Regions from separate parts of the Ectobacillus soli genome, predicted to be linked through region 2. Evidence: riboswitches for the same ligand, from Rfam matches in the RefSeq annotation. Region 2 holds a riboswitch; the other holds the start of a gene.

Region 1 (3,217 bases), 1.5 Mb from region 2:
TGCCGCAATAACTTTAGCTACCCGTTCACGCTCAGCCTCGGCTTCTTTCGCCATTGCACGGCGCAGACCTTCTGGTAAATCCATAGATCGTATTTCTACGCCTGTTATTTTAATGCCCCATGACTCAGTAGCCTCATCCAATTCCTTTCTAAGCAAATCATCTAATTTTTTTTGCTCCGTAAGCATTTCTGACATCGTATGCGCACCTAAATTAGAACGAAGAATCGTTTGCGCTACGGTAGAAGTTGCTTTTCTGTAGTTTTCTACATCAAGAAGTGCCTTATGTGCATTTACGACTTGATAGTAAACAACTGCATTAATTGTAACGGGTACACTATCTTTCGTAATAATATCTTGATTCTCTACATTTTCAACGCGAATCCGCATATCTACAGGTTTCACGACATCAACAAGCGGAATAATAAACTGAATTCCAGGTTGTAGGGAACGAGTGTAACGTCCTAAACGAAGAACAACGGCTTGTTGATATTGTTGTACAATACGAATTGAACTAATTATAACCAAAATAACTAAAACAATAATAATAACGACTGGTGCTATCATAACCTGTCAACTCCTTCAATCGGCAACTATCGCCTGCATTAGCTTTCCTATTTAGTTTACTAGATTTGGTATATTGTTACTATAAGAACGCTATATAATTCAAGGATTGTTTACATTTGCTACTTTCCCACAGAATCACAGAAACTAAATAAACCCAATTAATTAAAACCTGAGATAAGTTTGAACTATTGCTAGGATGTCAAGACTGTAACTATATACAAGGATTCTTTAGATGAAATAATTTAATACAAAGGAGCTAATTATTAATGATAGATGTAATCGTTGGATTAGGATTAGTATTAGGATTTGGTATTATTGCATCTGTGGTTTGGGTGATATTAAAAAATAAGCCAAAATAATGTATCGTATTTTCAAAAGCAAGGCAATAAAAAGAGAACATGATTACTTGTACAAAAATGAATTTGTAAGCTACCCTCGTTCTGTAATTCTAGCAATTTCTTGAAAGGACTCAATATCCCCTTCCCCACTTCCAAAATATAATTATTCAAATAATTTTAAAAACAAATTTTTTTATACAATCCTATTGACAACCCAATATGAATTTATTAAAATTTAGAAAAATCAAACAATCGAAAATCTCTTATCCGGAGAGGTGGAGGGACTGGCCCTACGAAGCCTCAGCAACCACACAGCAATGTGTACGGTGCTAATTCCAGCAAAGCTATGCTTTGAAAGATAAGAAGAGGTGTCTTTTTTATACAAAAACCCTCTTCTTAGGAAGAGGGTTTTCGGTTATAAAAAAGGAGAATAAACATGAATAGAGAAACTGAATTAGTAATCAATGATTATTTAGACTTATACCTATATGCAGGTAGTATTAATGATACCGCTTGGCAAAAAGATATCTTGGATAAACTACAATTTGTAAGAACAGAAGAAAAACAAGATACATTTTCTCTTCAAACTCTTTGGGATCAATATAATAGCATAAACCAAGAAATTCTTACGATTTATCATCAACTGCAAACGAAAGATTCCTCTAGTGAATTAGATCAAAAGCTTTGGAATTTAAAACAAACGCGAGTTTCGTTAGGAAAACAAATTCGTCTTGCCTATATTCAGTCTAAACAAATTTCTTAATACAACAGCACCTTACTGAGTAAGGTGCTGTTCCTAAAAAGTTAGCACTTTTCTTTCATTCCGCTCATCATGCCCATCATCATTGTCATCATTTCATCACATTCTTGCATTTTCACCATCATTTGATCCATGTTCATTTCCATATTCATTTCTTTCATTTGTTCCATCATCATTTTCATACCATTCATTTCACCCATCATACGGTCCATAGACATCATCATCATCATATTCATACACATTTTTTCCATCTTGCATTCCTCCCATTTCGCAATAATTTTGATTAAAAGGAATAAAAAAAGCGACATACCTCTTACACAATATTGATAATTGCAAAATTTCAATTATCAAGCAACGTAAGAACTTTGTGCGCTTCTGGCCGTTAACCATTCTTCCTTTTATATCTAATTTCATTATAAATTCCCAGTTTTTGTTTTACAATACTATGTGCCGTATTTCACAAGAATTATCTAATTATTCTATTTATAACTCCCCTTCCTACTATAAAACAAGTGAGCCTTGTGTAATATAAACAAGGCCCACTCTCCTACTATTGAATAACAGTAAATTTCGATGCCGCACTCGCTCCGTTACTAGTTACTTTAACGGATTCTACTCCAATCGTCTCTTTCTCGCTAATATGCCATGACCAGGATACAGTACCGTTTGCATCTGCTTTGTGTGCTTCAAGTCCAGCGATATTGCTTGTACCCTTTCCATCATTTACTGTAATTTGTGCTGTTGCATGCGGTGAGACTTTTGCTGTAACGGTCACAGTACTATTTCGCGGAGCGGGTGTGGATACGTTTACAATTTTAACTACATCGGTTGTCTTTGAATCAGTAGTATTGGAGGAAGTAGATGTTGAATTAGATGATTTCGTTGTATCTTGTTTTGAATTGGAAGAATCCTTTGCTGTGTCACTTCCTGAGGATGAGCTTGTAGATTTCGTTGCATCTTGACTGGTTGGATCGGTCGATGCTGGTTTACTTTGGTCTGCAGCAGCAGGATTTGGCGTTGCACTATTCTTCGTATCAGGTAGACTTGCACAGCCCATTAACGAAATTGACAGCAATACGAGAATCAAAATTTTTTTCATATGTAGCCCCCTTTTTCATTTCAAAAGCACCTTTCAAATGTAATAATTATCCAATTTTATACAAACTCCTGCACCTTCCACTTCTTTTAATAAAATTTTCAATCTAAAAGTAAGATTTCCACACCATTTAAACTAAAAAGCAATTGTTCTCCTATTAAAATAGATTTTACGCTTTCCTAACGAGAATCCAATATTACGACTATAAAATCATTGCCCAATATACCTATAAGTAAAATTCCCCCGTTCACGATATTGTGATACCTTCTGTAAAGTAATCGTTACAATCTCTCTTATACTAATAATGTTTATACTTCAAGGAATTGGGGAGATAGAATGCTAATGGAAACAAAGGATCGTTCAACTACGAAATATTCTTCATTGAATGCACATACAGCGCCTCGCTTGATTTTTTGGGAGCTTACAGAAGGTTGCAATTTAAAATGCGTTCATTGCCGA
Region 2 (3,217 bases):
TTATTTAATTGTCTTGCAATGCGATCTCCTACAAATTGAAGGATTTGCACAAGACAAATTAACACAATAACCGTAGTAAACATAACGGTATTATCATATCGATAATACCCAAAGCGGATTGCTAAATCCCCCACTCCTCCGCCACCAACAATACCTGCCATTGCTGAATACGCAACGAGACTAATTGTTGTAATTGTAATGCCCTGTACAATTCCAGAACGAGCTTCAGATAAGAGTACATCTTTAATAATCATCCACGGCGTAGCTCCAATTGCTATGCCTGCTTCAATGACGCCTTTATCGATTTCTCGAAAGGACGTTTCAACAATACGTGCAAAGAATGGTATTGCAGCAACCGACAATGATACAGTTGCAGCAGTCGGACCTATTGTTGTACCCGTAAGCAACTTCGTTAACGGCAAGAGCGCTACAAGTAAAATAATAAACGGAACCGAACGTATAATATTTACGAAGAATCCAACTATTGTTTTCAATACTTTATTCTCTAAAAAAAGTCCTTTATCAGTTACAAATAAAATAATTCCGAGAGGTAAGCCAATCAAAATCGAAATAACAAGAGAAAGTGCTACCATGTATAACGTTTCAAAAAATGCTTTATTTAAGTCAGGAAGAATTTGAATAATGTTAGATAACATGATGGATCACCTCGACGTGTTGAGTTTTCAATGCTATATAGTCAATCGCCCGCTGTACTTCATCCTTCTCACCAATCAATTCCATTACAAAAATCCCCAGCGGTGTTTCCTGTATGTATTCAATTTTTCCATGTAGAAGATTTCCTTTAACGTGAAAAGTCTGTAATACATCGGAGATAATCGCTTCTTCTGCAATGCTTCCTTTAAACTGAATTTGAATAATCGTTCCGGTCCGTTTTTCGATAATACGTTCTGGAATTTCAAATTGTAAAACACTCTCAATAAATTGCACCGTTATAGGCTCTTTCGGATCAGCAAATATGTCATATACGTTTCCTTCCTCTACAATGTGACCCTCTTGCATAACAGCTATTCGGTGACATATTTCCTTTACAACTTCCATTTCATGCGTAATTAATACAATAGTAAGACCAAGCTTTTTATTAATAGATTGCAATAGTTTCAAGATTGATTTCGTAGTTTTCGGATCAAGTGCAGAAGTAGCCTCATCACAAAGTAACACAGATGGATTATTAGCTAATGCACGAGCAATACCAACACGTTGTTTTTGACCGCCACTGAGCTGTGCAGGATATACATCACGTTTATCATGTAATCCTACCATTTCTAATAGTTCATCTGTTCTCTTATCAATTTCGGTTTTTGTTTTACCAGCTGCTTTCAGTGCAAAGGCAATATTTTCATGTACGGTTTTCGAGCTAATTAAATAGAAATGCTGAAAAATCATACCAATCTTTAGTCTAGCCTTCCGTAACTCCTGACCTGTAAGCTTTGTCAGTTCTATTCCTTCTATTTTTACACTGCCAGAGGTAGGAGATTCAAGCAGATTCATACACCGAAGTAAAGAACTCTTTCCTGCACCGCTGTATCCAACAATCCCAAAAATTTCTCCCTTTTGAATGGTTAATGATACATCGTCGACTGCTTTAACCCTTCCATGTTTTGTACCATATTCTTTCGTTACATGCTGAATTTCAATCATACGCTCTCTCTCCTTTGCAACATAAAAAGCCTCTTTCATTTGAAAGAGGCACCGTGACTACTGTTACGACTTATCTTTCAGAATAAAAGTATTCTGCAGGAAGTAGCACCTTTCCCGAATTCGGTGGTTGCTGGACGTCATAGGGCCTGATCCCTCAGTCACTCTTGATAAGTAAATAAGTTATTCGATTTTTCAACTAACTTGAATAATAGTATGAATCTTAAAAATTGTCAATCATTTTTTGTAGATTCGTGTCGGATTGTTACTTTCGATTCAACATCCATGCTGGTTTACCAAACCCTTTAAAGTCGCTATCAATAATCGTTTCAAACTCTTTCGATTCCACGGCAGCTTTTATATCCTTAGAAAATTGACTGTCTACATCCTTCGTATTGACAACAACTCGGTTGATATGCTCTGGTCGTAATTTTTCTATCTGTATAGCATCCAATAAATTAAGCTTTGCAGCAAGTGCAAAGTTACCTGGTACGGCAGAAAGATCGATACTATCAATGGCACGAGGCAGTTGCGCTGCTTCAATCGGCTTAAATACAAGTTTTTTCGTATTCTCTTTCACATCTTTTTCAGATACAGTTAATGGATTTACGTTTGCATCAGTTTTTATAAGACCTGCATCCTGTAAAATTAATAGTGCACGAGCTGCGTTTACTGGATCATTCGGAATCGCAATGGAACTGCCTTCCTTTACATCATTCAATGATTTATATTTTTTGGAGTATATCCCCATTGGGGCTGTTGGTACTGCTATCACTTCAGAAAGCTGCATATTATTTTGTTTAGCGAATGTTTCCATATACAACTTATTTTGAAATAAATTTGCATCAATACTTCCCTCTGCTAACGACTTGTTTGGTTGAATATAGTCATTAAATTCTACCACTGTCACCTTATAGCCCTGCTTCTCTAACTGAGGTTTAATTGCTTTTGTTATCATATCTGAATACGGTCCTGCTGTTGCACCTATTTTAAGTTCTTTCTTTGTGGATGACGTTTGCGCTTGTCCCCCACACGCTGCTAAAACACCAATTGATATCAATAACACTACCAATACTGCTAATTTCTTCATAACATAATCCCCTTTCATTTCCCTACTTATTTCCCCGCATAGTCTTTCAATACAACATAAAAAGCCTCTTTCATCTGAAAGAGACCTACTGTTACGACTTATCTTTCAGAATAGTACTATTCTGCAGGAAGTAGCACCTTTCCCAAATTTGGAGGTTGCTGGACGTCACAGGGCCTGATCCCTCAGTCACTCTTGATAAGTAAAGCTTTATTTAATTAATATAATAATAGTAGGAATAGTTGGAATTGTCAACCGTTTTGTGGTGTAATGTCGAAAAGAGCGGGAATGAAGGAATTGTTCGTGCGTTCCTACCCCTTTATTTGACCATCGTCCATTACAATTATTTTGTCAGAATTCATAAAAGTAGACAAATGATTGCAAAAAAAAAAGAGCTGACTCACAAGAGGCAATTTCCTTATGAGTTCTCTCCTTTCTCACCTACATATTTGCTGAACATTTCATATAATCCTT

Evidence for each region. Region 2 has a riboswitch for S-adenosylmethionine ahead of ACAN53_RS02160 (methionine ABC transporter ATP-binding protein). Riboswitches for the same ligand answer to the same signal wherever they lie in the genome.
Region 1: another riboswitch for S-adenosylmethionine. It lies ahead of ACAN53_RS09615 (hypothetical protein); the one in region 2 lies ahead of ACAN53_RS02160 (methionine ABC transporter ATP-binding protein).

Annotation. Positions count from the first base shown of each region.
Region 1 covers NZ_JBGJZM010000001.1:1,876,197-1,879,413, forward strand. Annotated here, with positions in the region: gene ACAN53_RS09610 (SPFH domain-containing protein) at 1-564, opposite strand, end outside; SAM riboswitch class I at 1,163-1,267, shown strand; gene ACAN53_RS09615 (hypothetical protein) at 1,339-1,665, shown strand; gene ACAN53_RS09620 (hypothetical protein) at 1,707-1,913, opposite strand; gene ACAN53_RS09625 (hypothetical protein) at 2,213-2,761, opposite strand; gene ACAN53_RS09630 (radical SAM protein) at 3,095-3,217, shown strand, end outside.
Region 2 covers NZ_JBGJZM010000001.1:418,223-421,439, reverse strand. Annotated here, with positions in the region: gene ACAN53_RS02165 (methionine ABC transporter permease) at 1-656, opposite strand, end outside; gene ACAN53_RS02160 (methionine ABC transporter ATP-binding protein) at 646-1,659, opposite strand; SAM riboswitch class I at 1,727-1,833, opposite strand; gene ACAN53_RS02155 (MetQ/NlpA family ABC transporter substrate-binding protein) at 1,922-2,746, opposite strand; SAM riboswitch class I at 2,842-2,948, opposite strand; gene ACAN53_RS02150 (P-loop NTPase family protein) at 3,162-3,217, opposite strand, start outside.